Regions from separate parts of the Paenibacillus sp. VMFN-D1 genome, predicted to be linked through region 2. Evidence: riboswitches for the same ligand, from Rfam matches in the RefSeq annotation. Region 2 holds a riboswitch; the other holds the start of a gene.
What was found. A riboswitch is a leader RNA that binds a small molecule or an ion and turns the genes downstream of it on or off. The one in region 2 is predicted to bind cobalamin.

Region 1 (8,444 bases), on a different contig from region 2:
TGTTAGAAGTCCGCCCGAATTCACAAAAAAGACGCGGTCTCCGAAATCCGGAAACCCGCGTCCTGTAAGGCTTATGAAAGATGCTGGTGAAGGGAATTGAACCCCCGACCTACGCATTACGAGTGCGTTGCTCTACCCCTGAGCTACACCAGCGTGGAAAATGAAATTTTCCGTCAAACAAAAACTATTATACAACTTCTTCTCCAAAATGCAATACTTCATTGCGATTGGAATTTATTTCAATTTGTCGCGGACCGATTGCAGCTTCTGGGCGCTGGAAGAGGCTTTGTCCCGTCTGTCGTCGATTTTGACCGAAGTGGATACGCGCTGCGCGCCGGCCAGGAACGGTGCTTCGTGAAGGGCCGCTATCGCCTGCCATACATCCGGAAGAGCCCCCTCGATGATCGTGCTCATCGACGTCAGCTCGTAGCTGATCCCCTTCTGCTCCGCCAGCACCTGCTGCATTTGTGCCACATAGGAGCTCAGGCTGGTCGTTGCCGTTCCGATCGGAATGATCGTTACCTCTGCAATTGCCATGGTCGTGCGCCTCCTTTATCCTTTTGCAAGCGGATCGAACTTTATTCCTAATTTTATTGTACCCGACCGCCTGCGGAATCGCAAAAGGATAGCCCGCAAAATTTTTTATTCGCGTTTTTCCTGCAAATTCCGCCCGATTTCTACCTTTTCAGCCCCCTCTAGAGGTTAATCTCCAATGGTTCACAGTAGCGCCCCGGGGGTCCATCTGGTATAATTCTCATTGCTCGTCTTTTAAGAGGAACTATGTTTACAAACACAAGATATTGGGTTAAATTAGTATGAAAGCAACCAAATATAGTGGAAACAGGTGAACACGGCTGAATTTGCCAGGCGTTCATAATAGGGAAGCACGGTGTGAATCCGTCACGGTCCCGCCACTGTAACCGGAAGGCCGAGAGCTCCGAGCTTTCGGCACGATATCGGCTAAGGCCACTGTCCGTCAATGCGGACGGGAAGGCGCCGAATATCGCATTTTCGGGAGTCAGGAGACCTGCCTGTTTTGTCTCACGAAAGGCCTACGAGGAATAGGTGCGTGATGCCAGTCGATATCTATACATAGGATGATAGATATTTTTTCCCATGCTCGTAAATAGGGCATACGGGATCTAGCGGCATTTTCGTACCTGTGCTTCAGGTTCTTCGGAAATGCCTTTTGTATGGGCAAGCACAGCAAGAGCTCCCTCTTAACAGCATCGTCCTACTTTCCGTTATACCAAATATACAAACTTTGAAAGGAGATCTGCACCATGCCGCAGCTCGTTACCAAACCGAACAACCGCCAGCTGGCTTTTGATGAAATCCGTCTCTCCGTTTATGCCGACCGAATCCTGGAGGGGCTGGAGACCCTGGACAAGGAGCGCCTCCTCCGGGGCGTGCAGAGCAAACTGCGCCGCGAGGAAGTCACCGGCGACGAAATCAGCAGCGCGTTCACGATGTCGGCGCTTGAGCTGGTCACCAAGGAGGAGCCGAACTGGAAGTTCGCCGCAGCGCGCTCGCTGCTGACCTCCCTGTACAAGAAGGCCGCTTACAACCGCCGCTACAAAGCCTATCCTGACGAGCCATATGGTGCGTTCTACCCTCTCATTACCGAGCTGGTGCAAAAAGGAATCTACCGCGAGGAGCTCCTCACCTGCTATACCAAAGAGCAAATTGAAGAATTGGGCCGCTGCATCGATTACAAATGCGACCTGCTGTTCGACTATATCGGGCTGCTGACCCTGTCCGACCGCTACCTGGCGCATGATTTCGACGGACGCGTCATGGAGCTCCCGCAGGAGCGCTACATGGTCATCGCCATGTACCTGATGCACACCGAGCCAGAGGACAAGCGCCTTGAGCTCGTGAAGGAAGCGTATTGGGCCATGAGCAACCTATACATGACCGCCGCTACGCCAACGATGTCCAACGCCGGAAAGAAGGTCGCCGGACAGCTGTCCAGCTGCTTTATCGACACGGTGGACGACTCGCTGGAAGGGATTTTCGACTCCAATACCGACGTGGCCCGTCTCAGCAAAATGGGCGGCGGCATCGGCGTCTACCTCGGTAAAGTCCGGGCGCGCGGCTCCGACATCCGCGGTCACAAGAACACCAGCTCCGGCGTCATCCCTTGGATCCGCCAGCTGAACAACACGGCGGTCAGCGTTGACCAGCTCGGTACCCGTAAAGGTGCGGTTGCCGTCTACCTGGACGTCTTCCACAAAGACATCCTGGCCTTCCTGGACCTGAAGCTGAACAACGGTGACGAGCGCATGAGAGCGCATGACGTGTTCCATGGCGTGTGCCTGCCTGACCTGTTTATGGAGGCGGTCGAAGCTCGCAGCGAGTGGAGCCTGTTCTGCCCGCATGAAGTGAAGAAGATCATGGGCTGGAAGGATGCCAACGGCCGTCCGGCGGGTCTTGAGGATTATTATGACGAAACGGTCGGACAAGGATCGTTCCGCGAGAAGTACGCCGAGGCGGTTGCCCACCCGCTGCTTCCAAGAATTACGGTGCCTGCGATCGACATTATGAAGCGCATCATGAAATCGCAGCTGGAAACCGGCACGCCGTACATGTTCTACCGGGATACCGTCAACCGTGCGAACCCGAACCGTGCACATGGCATGATCTACTCGTCCAACCTGTGCACCGAAATTATGCAGAACCAGTCCGCCACCGTGGTGGAAAAAGAAGAACTCGTGACCAAAGACGGCCAAACCCGGATCGTCATTTCCAAGGTTCCCGGCGACTTCGTCGTCTGCAACCTGAACTCGATTCACCTGGCCCGTGCCGTTCCGGACAATGTGCTGGACCGTCTGGTGCCGATCCAGGTACGCATGCTGGATAACGTCATCGACATCAACAACATTGAAGTCCTGCAAGCCCAATATACGAACAGCCAATACCGTGCGGTTGGACTCGGCACCTTCGGCCTGCATCACCTGCTCGCCCTTGAAGGCATCCGTTGGGAGTCCGACGAAGCGGTTGAATATAACGACAATCTATACGAAAAAATCAACTACCTGCTCGTCAAATCCAGTATGGAGCTGGCCAAAGAAAAAGGCCACTATCCGAAGTTCAAAGGCTCCGACTGGGAGAACGGCGCTTACTTCACCAGCCGCGGTTATGTCGACGGCGAGCATGAAGGCAAGTTCGTTACCACCGAGCAGTGGAAAGAGCTCCAGCAGGAAGTGCAGCAGAACGGCGTCCGCAACGCCTGGCTGTTCGCCATTGCGCCGAACGGCTCGACTTCGATCATTGCCGGCTCCACCGCCAGCATCGATCCGCTGTACGACCTTCTGTCTTACGAGGAAAAAACGACCTACAAGATCGCCAACCCGGCTCCGGACCTGTCCGAGAAGACGATCTGGTATTACAAAACGGCATTCCTGATTGACCAGCATTGGTCTATCAAGATGGCCGCGGCGCGTCAGCGCCATATCGACCAGGCTCAAAGCTTCAATCTGTACGTTCGTCCGGATATCCGGGCGACGGAATTCCTGGAGCTTCACCTTCACGCCTGGAAAGCCGGCATCAAAACGACGTACTACGTCCGCAGCCGTGCGCTGACGATTGAAGAGTGCGAGTCGTGTGCATCGTAAAATTTGTTAAAAGCTAAAACCTTTTTCGATCCCTCCCAAACCCTCCCTTCCAAGGGAGGGCCCCGAGGGCGCTGCCCTCTGGACACCCGGAATGTTGGCGGATGACCGGCGGGTGGCGGATTTTTTTGATGTGAATATGTGCTGAGAGTCGCTTTCGTCCCCCTCCTGCTTTGCAGGTTATGGGGGACACGCTTTTACGTTTGAGCGGTGCGAGTGGTGGTCTCCTCGATTCTCGGAGACCTCTTGCGTCGCGCGGCTTTGCTCCCTGTTTTGCTTTGCAAAATGCGGGAGCTCGCCACGCGTCCGGCTAAACTGCCAACTAAAAACGGGAAAGAGCTACTGTATCAAACCTTATAAATACACTACTGCATCATGATAAGTACAAAACCATTTAGACAGATTTTTTGGGAAAGAGATGAATGATTTAGATCAACTGATATGGATTACAGCATTCTGCGGTGGATGTTGATATATAAGCAAGTAAAAACAGAACTACGAGGAGGAATCGAGTATGCAAATGCAAAAGATTTTTAACACCGAAGCGCCGAACCGCTCGACCCGCATCATCGAAGGAGAATGCTCGGGCATCCTGAACTGGAACGATATCCGTATGCCCCATATGTACAAATTGTATAAAGTTCTGCTGCTGAACCACTGGATCGCCGACGAAATTCCGATGGCCAAAGACGCGCAGCAGTTCGTCAACCTCGATCCGGAAGAGCAGCGCACCTTCAAGATCAACATTTCTTTGCTAGCCGTGCTGGACTCGATGCAGACGATGTTCATCGGCGACGTAAAGCGTTATTTTACCGATTCCTCGCTGGAGGCCATCTCGGCTATCATCGGGCAGCAGGAAGTCGTGCACAACCAATCCTACTCCTACGTGCTTTCTTCGATCGTATCGGAGCAGGAGCAGAAAGAGATTTTCGAATACTGGAAGCATGATCCGGTGCTGCTCGACCGCAACCGTTTCATCTCGGAAATTTACCAGGAGTTCCGCGACGAGCAGAATCCGACAACGTTCTTTAGAGCACTTGTGGCCGACCTGATCCTGGAAGGCATTTTCTTCTACAGCACGTTCGCCTTCTTCTACAACCTGGCCCGTGACCAGAAGATGATGGCGACCAGCCAAATGATCTCCTACATCCAGCGCGACGAGAACCAGCACTGCTACTTCTTCGGCGAAGTGTTCAAGCAGCTGCTTAAGGATTTCCCTGAGCTGAACACGAAGGAGAACATGGACTACGTCTACCGCACGATCGACCGGGCGGTTGAGCTGGAAACGAACTGGGCGCATTACACGCTCAGCGAGGTCAAAGGCATCGATTTGAATGAGCTGTCCGACTACATCAAATACATCGCCAACAAACGCCTGAAAATGATGGGGATGGAAAAAGGCTACGAAGGCGTGGATTCCAACTGCATGCCATGGATTCGTCCTTTCTCCGACGAGGCGCTGAACGCCACCAAAACGGACTTTTTTGAAGCCAAATCCCGCAACTACGGCAAAGTCGGCGACGACAACGGATTCGACGATCTGTAAGCCGCTCGCCTGCAATATACTAGTTTCGCAACAACCGGGAAGTGCAGCTCCGCTGCGCTTCCCTTTTTCATTGGATCGTGTATGATGGAACAAAAGATTAGATCCGCATGTTACCGTTTGGAAAGGAGCTGCCCGTTGCCCGTGAATAAATCCTTGAAGGCTGTATTGTTTCTTGTCGCATCCGCGATTCTGACCCGGCTGATCCCGTTCTCCTCCTGGTTCCGCACCCTGGATACGATGATTCATGAGTTCGGCCATGCGGTCGTCACCCTGCTGCTCTCCGGAAGGGTTCTGCGCATCGAGCTCAATGCCGATCACAGCGGGACCACCTACTCCTATTTATCCTCCGGCTGGAGCTCCGTGCTCGTCTCGCTGTCGGGGTATACGATCGCATCCATCTTCGCTGTACTTCTATTCTACGGGTACGCGAAACGCAAGCAGGCCGCCGGGCTGATCCTGATCACGCTGCTGGCTGCCGTCAACCTGCTCTTTTTTGTCCGGAACAGCTACGGCGTTTGGTGGCTCGTCATCTTTATGGCGCTGAACATCGTGTTTTATTTGCTGGGCAGCACCGTGCGCAACTTCTATTACCTTCTGCTCGCCTTCCTTTGCCTGGAAGAATCGGTTGTCGGGCCGCTTACCCTGGCCATCACTTCCCTGACCCATCCGCGGCAGGCCGGTGACGCGGCCAACCTGGCCCACATGACGGTGCTCCCTGCCATAGCCTGGTCGGTGCTGTTTCTGCTGTTTGCGCTTTGGTGCACCACCCAAAGCCTGACCTTGTTTTGGCGGAAGCCCGCGCGAAAGCCTGCTGCAAATACCAGCATGCGGACCGGATAAAACGTATGCGTTTCGAATTCTCTCAACCCAAAAAAAGGCTTGTCCCACACGTATGTGGGCGCAAGCCTTTTCTGCTCTTATCGAGTGTTCGTATGAACGGGATCAGCGGCGCAGCTAGCGTCAACTGCTCCGTCTTCTGCCAAAAATCAGCGACAGAATAAACAGGATCAGGAAGACGAAGAACAGCACCTTTGCGACGCCAACGAGCGCAGAAACGATGCCGAAGAAGCCGAAAATCGCAGCTACGATGGCAATGATCAAAAACAAAATCGCGAGTCCGATCATCGTGATCACCTTTCTTTCGTTAGAATGTGGTACTTGTTTTTAACCCTGAATCGGAGATTTGAACCTTGAAAAATGCCCCAGATCCGCATATAATTTGTCCATACTCGAACTGTTCATCATTGAACAAATTAATAAACGAAAGGTTGCCTGAGCCATGGATCACCAAGAACGCCAAGATCCTCAAATCAAGCTGGCCGGTGAAGTCGTTCAATCCTTTTCTGGCATTCAAAAACGCCTTCTGGAGTTTACCCGCAGCAACGCGGAGGGCCTGGGATTAACCGTGCTGCAGCTCGCCATCCTGAACACGCTGTATACCGCGCCCGGCATGACACTAAGAGAATTAACCGAGCGTCTCTCTTCTCCTAAAAGCACCCTTAGCGTTCAAGTGGAAGGCCTCGTCCAATCGGGACTGGTGGACCGTGTTATCTCCGAGACAGACCGCAGGGAGGTCAAGCTGAGCCTTACCGCTGATGGACGGGAGCGTTCCCTTCAGTCGGCGGCTAAGCCCCGCTCCTACCAAGCTATGGCGTATGCCCTTGAGCAGCTCCCCGCTTCCGATGTGGAGAGCCTGCTCCGCATTCACCAAAGCATACAAAAGCTTTTGGAGGAGTATTCATCCAGGTAAGGGATGTACGTATATTGTGCTTTTGATCGGTTTACGCTATACTAAACCGCAAAGAACTGAACAGTGACATTACGCCGATGAACAGCATCCAACTGTGAGGCGTTTTCGACCGGAGCGGATGGCGATTCCCATGTGTACGCAGCACAACGGTGCAGCGGCTTCACCATTCTCTCTCTAAGTTAACCGGCCTCCGTCCGTTATCGCGGAACCAAGCGGATCGGCACTGCCTTCGGGCAGGCTGGTCAAATTGGGTGGCACCGCGAGCAAGCGCTCCTCGTCCCAAGGGATGAGGGCGCTTTTTGCATTTTTACAGGACAAAGAGACAAAGGAGACGGTATCGATGCTAAACATTCAGTTCATCCGTGACCATCAGGAGCAGGTACAGCAAGTCGCGGAGCAAAAAAACATCCCCTTTCAGGTGGACGATCTGCTGGAATGGGACGAGAAGCGAAGAAGGCTGCTGCAGGAGACGGAATCGCTAAGGGCGCAGCGCAATGAGCTGACCAAGATCATCGCGGGGCTGCTGAAGCAGGGCCAGGACGAAGCCGCAGAGCGGCTTAAGCGCCAAGTAAAGGAGATTAACCGCAGCCTGGACGGCTGCGAAGCCGGTCTGCGCGAGGCAACCAGCAAATTTGAGGAACTGATGCTGCTCGCCCCCAACGTTGTCTCGGAGGACACGCCGATTGGCAAGGACGACAGCGACAATGTGGAAGTCCGCCGGATCGGGACGCCGCGGCAATTCGATTTTGAGATGAAGGATCATGTCACGCTCGGCGAGCTGCATGATCTGTTCGATATTCCGCGCGGGGTCAAGACGGCGGGCAGCCGCAGCTATTATTTGAAGGGAGCTGGCCTGTTCCTGCATCTGGCCGTGCAGCGCCTGGCGATTGACCTCCTTGCGTCGCACGGATTTACGCCGATGGACGTGCCGGTCATGGTCCGTCCCGAAGCGCTGGCCCGCTCGGGATTCTTCCCTACCGGGAAGGATCAGACCTATGAGCTGGCCGGTGAGGACAAGTGGCTCGTCGGCACTTCGGAGGTGTCGCTGGTGTCGTACTACAGCGACGAAGTGATCGACGCCGCCCTTCCTATCCGGCTCGCGGGCGTGTCGAGCTGCTTCCGCCGGGAAATCGGCTCGGCGGGCCGCGACGTACGCGGCTTGTACCGTGTCCACCAGTTCGCCAAGGTCGAGCAGGTCGTCCTCTGCGAGAACGATCCCGCAGCGTCGGAGGCGATGCTTCAGGAAATCACCGGCCATGCCGAGGAGATCCTGCGTCTGCTGGAGCTTCCTTACCGGGTGATGGCCGTCTGCACCGGAGACATGTCGCAGAAGACGTATAAGCAGTACGACATCGAAACCTGGATGCCGAGCCGCGGAGCCTACGGCGAAACCCATTCGTCGTCGAATCTGCTCGACTTCCAGGCCCGGCGCTCGAACATCCGCTACCGCGATGCGGAAGGCAGGCTGCAGTATTGCCATACGCTGAACAATACGGCGGTGGCCTCGCCCCGCATTCTGATCCCGCTGCTGGAA
Region 2 (8,444 bases):
GAAGTTGAGGTTGCCGAGGTCGTGGTACACCGCACCGCCACCGGAGAGCCGGCGAACAACCTTGATATTGTTGTCTTTCACGTATTCCTGGTTGATCTCCTCGATGGTGTTCTGATGTTTACCGATGATGATCGAAGGACGGTTAATGTAAAACAGCAGGTAGCTGTCGTCCATAGGCAGATGTTTGAGGGCGAATTCTTCAATCGCCAGATTGACGGCAGGGTCGGTAATTCCCTGGTTATCGATAAACAGCATATTTGATTCCTCCGTTAAAAGGCCTTAATTAATTCGGTTCCTCGTCTATTGTAAACCAATTGCGGACAAGAAACAAAAGAGAAAACCGAATTGACGCGCAGCGAAATTTGGCCCCATAATGGGGTCATTCGCAAGCGATTCAAGACAGTGAACTGCTGGGGGGAAAATACATATGCTGGAACGATACGGACATGGTGGGGATCTGGAGAGCGCGTCGGAACTGTATGGCGGCGATCCAGCGTCCTTTCTGGATTTCAGCGCCAACATCAATCCGCTGGGTCCGCCGGAAGGCGTCATGGCGAAGCTGGGACAGGCGCTGCCTTCCATCCTTCGTTATCCGGATCCGGGACACCGACGCCTGAAAGCGCTGCTGTCCCGCAAACTGGGCGTGGCGCCGGAACATTTAAGCATCGGTAACGGGGCGGCGGAATCGATGGCGCTCCTGCTGCTCGGGCTGGCGCCGTCGAGGGTCGGGATCGTGCAGCCCTGCTTTTCGGAGTACCGGCAGCTGTCGGAGCAGTTCGGCGCCGAGGTGCACGCCGTCTTCGGCAGCCGGGAGCGCGACTGGAGAGCTGAGGTTTCGGACATTGCCGGAATGATGAGGAAGGTAGACCTGCTCTTTCTGGGGCAGCCGAACAATCCGAACGGTGTGCAGTATCCGCTCGAAGAGATTCGGGAATTGGCGGCTGAGGCGGAGCGGACCCGGACCTATTTTGTCGTCGATGAGGCGTTCATCGACTTCATCCCGGAAGGGCGGCGGATGACGCTGCTGCCGGAGCTGGAGCGGTTTCCGCGGGCGATCCTGGTCCGCTCGATGACGAAGTTCTATGCCATTCCGGGGCTGCGGCTGGGCTATGCGGCCGCGCATCCGGACGTGATCCGGGCGATGACGGGCAAGCAGGTGACGTGGAGCGTCAACGGCTTGGCCCTGCTCGCCGGGGAATTGTGCCTCGAGGGCGGCGAGGCGCATGAGCGCGAGACGCTGGAGCTGATCGCCGCAGAGCGCGCCCGGCTGACGGCGGGTCTGCGGGATCTGGGCTGCCGCGTGAGCGGCGGCGAAGCCAATTTCCTGCTCGCTGAGCTGCCGGCACCGTGGAGTGCCGGGGAGCTGCAGCGCGAGCTCGGGCTTCGCGGCGTCCTGATCCGCAGCTGCGCCATGTACCCGGGCCTGGGGCCGGGACATGTCCGGTTTGCGGTGAAGGGAGCGGACGCCAATGCGCGGCTGCTTGCGGTGCTGGGCGACGTGCTTCCAAGCCGGGCGGAATGATCTGCACGTTGGGAGCCATTTTGATGTAAGGAGCAGATCTGCACAATAGGACAGGCTGTGCAGGCCCAAGACGCAGGGCTGTACAGCTGCTACGCTGGAGAGGCGCTGGCGCGGGGTGTACACATCCTTTGCGGACCGGATTTCGGATGCCGCATAAACACAAGATCGATATGGGGGATAAGAAGCGATGACGACACCATTTATGGACGGATTGCAGGATACGTACCGTTCCGCCGTGTGGCCGGGACTCGTGCTGACACGGAAAGAGCGGCATTTGCTGCTTGAGGCGCCGGAGCTGCTCGACAGTCTCGGAAGCTCCATTCACGGAGGCGGCATGGGCAGGCTGCAGCGGGTGACGAATATGTATGTGGACCGGACATATGACTGCAGCGACCCGGTGCGCGATACGGAGGAATGGCTCACGGCGTGGGGATACCCGCTGGAGTCGACAGCGGGGCTGCTGACGGCGGTCCAGCTGCGCCATGCGGCGGTGCATGAGGAGAAGAACGATCAGGCCGCGGTGTTCTGCTGCACGACGGCAGGGGTATCCAATGCGGCCCGCGCCGGCTCGGAGCGGCGGACGTTCGCGGCCTATACGCCGGGAACGATCAACATCATGCTGGCCATCGACGGCCAGTTGACGAAGGCGGCCATGCTGAATGCCGTCATGACGGCGGTGGAGGCCAAGGCCGCGGCGCTGGCCGACCTGGACGTGCGCGACCCGGACAATGGGCTGATCGCTACGGGGACGACGACGGACGCCGTCGTCCTCGGCGTCAGCCAAAGCGCCGCTTACGCCGGGCTGCACCGCTATGCGGGCACCGCGACCGACCTCGGCGCGATGATTGGACGCGCGGTGTACGGCACGGTGAAGGAAGGCCTGCTGGCGGCCTGGAGCGAGCGGAAATGACCGCAATATGGATCCTAGCCGCAGCTTTTACCATCGATTGGATCATCGGGGATCCGAGGTGGATTCCCCATCCGGTCATCGGCATGGGCAAGGCGATCAAAAAGGTGGAAAACGCTATTCGGGCAAGGGCCACCCGCCCGTCAGGACTCAAGCGGGCGGGGATACTGCTCCCGGTCATCGTGGCGGGCGGCTCTCTGCTGCTGACATGGCTTGTGCTCTGGGGACTGCATCAGGTGCATCCGTGGCTGGCCTGGGCGGTGGAGGCGGTGCTCATCGCCACGACGATCGCCGTCAAGGGCCTGAAGGATGCCGGCAAGGAAGTGCTTGGCCATCTGCGGCGCGGCGACCTGCCGGAGGCGCGCAAGTCGCTCGGCATGATCGTCGGCCGGGACACTGCCCACCTGGACGAGCCGGAGATCGTCCGCGGCACGGTCGAAACGGTGGCGGAAAATATCGTCGACGCCGTCGTCTCTCCGCTGTTCTACGCCATCATCGGCGGCGCGCCGCTGGCGATGGCCTACCGGGCGGTGAACACGCTCGATTCCATGGTCGGCTACAAGAACGACAAATATTTGCATCTTGGCTGGGCGTCGGCGAGGCTGGATGACATCGCCAACTTCATTCCCGCCCGGATCACTGCGGGCATCCTAGTGCTGTCCGCCTGGCTGCTGCGTCTGGACGCCGCCAGAGCCTGGCGCACCGTGCGCCGGGACGCGCGCCGCCATCCGAGCCCGAACAGCGGCTTCCCCGAATCCGCGGTGGCGGGCGCGCTCGGCATCCGGCTCGGCGGCGAGAACGTGTACCACGGCGTCGTCTCGTTCCGGGCTTACATGGGCGAGGCGCTGCGCCCGATGGAGGCGCGCGACATCACGATGACGATCCGGCTGCTTATCACGGTATCGGTCATCTTTATTCTGCTGGGCATCGCCGTGCTGTGGGCGGCAGGGGGCAGCTTATGGACGTCCTAGCGAAACAGGTCGATCTGCTGCTGGTCCGGCACGGCACGACGCGGTGGAACCGGGAGAAGCGTTACCTCGGGCATACGGATATCCCGCTGGATCCGGGCGGCAGGGATGAGCTTGCGCCGCTGGCCCGGGAGCTGGCCGGGAAGGCGTTCCACGGCGTATATTGCAGCGACCTGGCCCGATGCCGGGAGACACTGGCGATCATCAGTCCGCCGCACGCAGATACTGCGACGTATGACCCGAGGCTGCGGGAAATGGACTTTGGCGCCTGGGAAGGGCATACCTATGAGCAGCTGCAGCATGAGCCCCTATACCGGCAGTGGATCGATTCGCCGCAGCAGGTGACGACGCCGGGCGGGGAGTCATGGGCGGATTTTGCCGGGAGGGTCGACGGGTTTATCGGCAGCTTGTTGAAGGATGTGGAAGGGGCATGCAGCAGACTGGCAGAGGCCCAGAACGACGGCGGGTCGGCACTTTCCGAATCGCAAAGGAACGAAATTGGCGGGGTGACAATTTCCGGATCGAAAGGAAGCGATATTGGCTGGGCGGAACTTGCCGAATCGCAAAGGATCGAGATTGGTGAGGCAGCACTGCCCGGATCGCAAGGGAATGAGACTGGCGCGGCGGAACTGCCCGAATCGCAAAGGATCGAGATTGGTGAGGCGGCACTTCCCGGATCACAAACGAGCGATGACAACAAGGCGGCTCTTTCCCGGTCGGAAGGACCGGAAGGCACCAGCCCCGAAGCGCCGGTTCCGCCGGAGATGCTGATCGTCGCCCATGGCGGCGTCTTGCGGCAGCTTGCGGTCAGCCTCGTCCCGGGGCTGTCCTTCTGGGACGTTCATGTTCAGCCCGGGAGTTTGCTGCGGATCCGGCTGAGCTTCACTGAAGAAACCGGCGATTGGAACGGCAAGCTGGTGAATGAAGCTTGAGAGAGGATGCAAACAAGGTAATGGTCGGCATTGACCGGTCAGGGTCTTGCCTGCACTCTGGCCAGCAGAAAGCGGCGAATCGACTCAGGCCGCCGGCATACGAGGACGTGTTTCCCGAATCGTCCGTTCCCCCGGGGTTGGACATGCTTGCGGGCTCGGGTCCGGACATGCCCCGGCATGCGACCGGACATGTATCCCGGCAAGTGCCGGACACAAAAATTCCATTGTCACCCGCAGGCTTTTCCCCTATAATCAGGACAAAAGAAGCATGGCCAGGATAATTGAATAGGAGTGCTTGTGAGGTCCCGGAAGCTGTCTGCCGTATAAGGCGAGCGTTGATCCGGGTGAAAAGGGAAGCCGGTGCAACTCCGGCACGGTCCCGCCACTGTAAACAGGTATGTCCCCAGGAAGCCACTGTTCCGCCGCTACACGGGATGGGAAGGCGGGGACGATTTTATCCAGCCTGTAAGTCAGGAGACCTGCCTCACGAGAGGAAATGACGGTCCTTCGAGGAAAGGATTACGTTTCACGTGCCCTTCATAACGCATGTTCGCCGCGGCCCAAGCAAGCATTGGCTTGAACTCTTGGCCTCGCAGCATGCCACAAGGCACACCGGTCCATCGCGGCGATGCCGCGGGATGTTCCGTGCAGACGTAATCCCTGATTCTTGATCGAACAAGAGTCAGGGTTTTTTAGTTGACAAAGAATGGAGCGACAGACGCCATACACCTGCTCATGGTGAGCAGCGGCGCTGCAACTCTAGCATTTCCGTCAGGTTTATTCCGTTTTCGTATACCGGTCAGGCCTCTTTTGTGCAAATTATTCGATAGACAAAGAGGGAGAGAACGAAATCATGAACGTAACGTTGAAACGCTGGTCCACAGGCCTTGCGGCGCTGCTGCTTGCCTTATCGCTGAGTGCCTGCGGCGCCAAGAAGGAAGACAGCTCCGCCTCGCAGCAGCCTGCTGCCCAAACGGAGCAAAGCACGGATAACAGCGCGTCGCAGACAAAGACAGACGAACTGAAAACAACCTATCCGCTGACCATTCAGGATGCGACCGGAGAGTCCTTTACTTTCAAGGAAGCGCCGAAGCATATCATCTCGGTATCTCCGGCGGAAACGGAGGCACTCTTTGCGATTGGGCTGGACAGCGAGATCGTTGGGGTGTCCGATTATGATGATTATCCGGAAGCAGCCAAGTCCAAGGCGAAAATGGGCGGCATTGCTAAACCGAACGAGGAAGCGATCATTGCGGCCCAGCCGGACATCGTGTTCACGGGCATTTCGATGAGCAAGGAAGCGGTGAAGAAGCTGCGCGACCTCGGCATTCAAATTTTCAAGACCGATCCGAAAACGGTCGATGACGTCATCAAAAATATCGAAACCTACGGCCTCATCACCGATCATCAGGCGGAAGCCAAAGCGGTGGTCGAAAAGATGAAGCAGGAGGAAAATGAGGTTACTGAAGCGGTAAAATCGCTGACGCCGGAGCAGAAGAAAAAGGTATATATTGAATTCTCCCCAGGCTGGACAGCGGGCAAAGGAGTATTTATGGATGAGATAATTAATCTTGCTGGTGGAACTAATATTGCTTCTGATACAGTTGGATGGAATGAAATCAGCGAAGAGAAAATCATCAAGGACAATCCGGACGTGATTTTGTATGCCAACAGCGTCATCGACGAGAAGACGAAGAAAAGCCTTGGCGATATCATTAAAGGCCGCAGCGGCTGGGACCAGATTACAGCCGTGAAGAACGACGCGGTCATCGGTCTTGACGACAATCTGCTGAGCCGTCCGGGCCCGCGTGTCACGCAGGGCTTGAAGGAAGTGGCGAAAGCCATTTATCCGGACCTGTTTAAATAATGAGCAAAAAGCTGGCAGGCTATGGAGGAATCGGCATCGTCCTGCTCGTCCTGACCCTGCTGATCTGTCTGGGGATTGGCTCGGTCGCGCTGCCGGTCCGTGACATCGCCCTCATTCTACTGCACCGGATTCCATGGATCGGGAGCCATATCGACCCGACGTGGAACGCATCGTTTGAGCAGATTATCGTGAAGGTTCGGCTGCCGCGGATTCTACTGGGCATGCTGGTCGGCGCGGCTTTGGCCGTGGCCGGCTCGGGGTTCCAGGGGGTGCTGCGCAACCCGCTCGCTGATCCGTTTACGCTCGGGGTTTCCTCGGGGTCGGCAGTAGGCGCGTCGTTCCTGATCTTTTTCGGGCTGCAGTATTCGTTTTTCGGCGGCTGGACGCTGCCTGCGGTCGCTTTCGTGACCGGGATGCTGACGCTGTGGATGGTCATCGCGTTGGCCAGGGAGAGCGGGAAAATTCCGACGAACAGTCTGATTCTGTCCGGTGTGGTAATGCAGTCCTTTCTCGGAGCGGTCGTATCCTTCCTTTCGGCGATGTCGAACCGGACGATCAATGAAATTATATATTGGACAATGGGCAGCCTCAGCCTGCGTGGATGGTCGTATACGGCCATCCTTTTGCCGTATTTTCTGGTGGGATTTGCGGTGGTCTGGAGCCGGGCCCGCGCGCTGAATCTATTGTCCTTAGGTGAGCGGCAGGCGGCCCATATGGGGATGAACGTGGATCGCGTGAAGCTGGGGGTGCTGCTCGTCAGCACGCTGCTCACGGCTGCCGCGGTGTCGGTTGCGGGCATTATCGGGTTCGTCGGACTCGTCATTCCGCATGTGATCCGGCTGATCACCGGTCCCGATTACCGGTTGATCGTGCCGCTGTCGGCCATCGGCGGAGCTGTCTTTATGGTCTGGGCCGACACGATCGCCCGTTCCCTGCTGGCGCCGACCGAGATTCCACTCGGCGTGGTGACGGCCTTCGTAGGCGCTCCGTTTTTTGCCTATTTGCTGTACCGGAACAAAAAGCAGCGGAAGGGGAGATGGACATGATCGAGATCAGGGAAGCAGGGAAGCAGTATGGCGGCATTACAGCTCTCCATGGCCTCAACTGGTCGGTCCAGGAAGGCGAATGGTGGGGGATTATCGGGCCGAACGGCAGCGGCAAGTCGACGCTGCTGCAGCTGGTTTCCGGCGTGGAAAAGGCCAGCAGCGGCGAGGTACTGATTCACGGTAAACCTGCCTCTGCCTATAACCGGAAAATCCTTTCCCGCATGATGGCCGTTCTCCAGCAGGACGGCCTTCCTCCTGTTCATTATCCGGTCAGGGAAGTGCTGGAGATGGGACGTTACCCGTATCAGGATTGGCTCGGACGGGACGAGGGCGGCGATCCTGACGTCCTGATTGAGGGCATTATGGATAAGCTGCAGCTGCACGAACTTGCCGACCGCCCCTTGGATGAGCTGAGCGGCGGGCAGCGCCAGCGCGTCGCCCTTGGCAAAGTGATGGCGCAGGAGCCGCAGATTCTGCTGCTTGACGAGCCGACGACTTACCTGGACATCCGTTACCAGCACCAGTTCATGGAGCTGGTGGCGCAGTGGCGGAAGGAAGAGGGCATCACGGTCGTCGCCGTCCTGCATGATTTGAACCTGGCGGCGCAGTTTTGTGATAAACTGCTGGTATTAAGGGACGGGCAGGCGGTCGGAATGGGAACGCCGGAAGACATGTTGACCGAGGAAACGATCCGTCTGGTGTACGGCATTGAGCCGGTCATCGTTCCCCATCCGGTCAGCGGTATTCCGCAGGTACTGGTGACTAGGCAGCGGTAGGATTAAAGCAGCTCGGAGAACGAGTGCGGAAGTAGGCGGGCTGTGAGTTGATCGGTTTGAAGGCAGTTTTACGAGAGAGGGAGTAGATGCAAGATGAACGAACTTGTGAAGCAGTACGTGGAGCGGATTCAGCCCCTGGATGAGACCGCGTCGAAGGAGGCGGCAGCCCATATCGCCAACCTGACGGTGCCGCCGGGCAGCCTCGGCAAGCTGGAGTCGCTGGCAATCCGCCTGGCCGGCATAACCGGCGAGACGAAACCGCTGTTCGAGCGCAAAGAGGTTATCATCATGGCTGCGGACCACGGCGTGTGCGAGGAAGGTGTCAGCGCCTTCCCGCAGGAAGTGACGCCGCAAATGATCCTCAATTTTCTCGCCGGAGGCGCAGCGGTCAACGTGCTGTCGCGGCAGGCCGGCGCGGACATCGTC

Region 1: another riboswitch for cobalamin. It lies ahead of C7820_RS21645 (ribonucleoside-diphosphate reductase subunit alpha); the one in region 2 lies ahead of C7820_RS16430 (ABC transporter substrate-binding protein).

The regions. Positions count from the first base shown of each region.
Region 1 is NZ_QRDU01000003.1:132,727-141,170, forward strand. Features, by position in the region: tRNA gene C7820_RS21635 (tRNA-Thr) at 82-153, opposite strand; gene C7820_RS21640 (MTH1187 family thiamine-binding protein) at 235-537, opposite strand; cobalamin riboswitch at 826-1,049, shown strand; gene C7820_RS21645 (ribonucleoside-diphosphate reductase subunit alpha) at 1,284-3,617, shown strand; gene C7820_RS21650 (ribonucleotide-diphosphate reductase subunit beta) at 4,129-5,160, shown strand; gene C7820_RS21655 (M50 family metallopeptidase) at 5,302-6,000, shown strand; gene C7820_RS21660 (DUF1328 domain-containing protein) at 6,121-6,285, opposite strand; gene C7820_RS21665 (MarR family winged helix-turn-helix transcriptional regulator) at 6,440-6,910, shown strand; gene C7820_RS33530 (hypothetical protein) at 7,085-7,261, opposite strand; gene serS (serine--tRNA ligase) at 7,251-8,444, shown strand, end outside.
Region 2 is NZ_QRDU01000002.1:250,545-258,988, forward strand. Features, by position in the region: gene lplA (lipoate--protein ligase) at 1-255, opposite strand, end outside; gene cobD (threonine-phosphate decarboxylase CobD) at 428-1,522, shown strand; gene C7820_RS16415 (adenosylcobinamide amidohydrolase) at 1,710-2,432, shown strand; gene cbiB (adenosylcobinamide-phosphate synthase CbiB) at 2,429-3,400, shown strand; gene C7820_RS16425 (histidine phosphatase family protein) at 3,388-4,329, shown strand; cobalamin riboswitch at 4,613-4,830, shown strand; gene C7820_RS16430 (ABC transporter substrate-binding protein) at 5,183-6,196, shown strand; gene C7820_RS16435 (FecCD family ABC transporter permease) at 6,196-7,242, shown strand; gene C7820_RS16440 (ABC transporter ATP-binding protein) at 7,239-8,018, shown strand; gene cobT (nicotinate-nucleotide--dimethylbenzimidazole phosphoribosyltransferase) at 8,112-8,444, shown strand, end outside.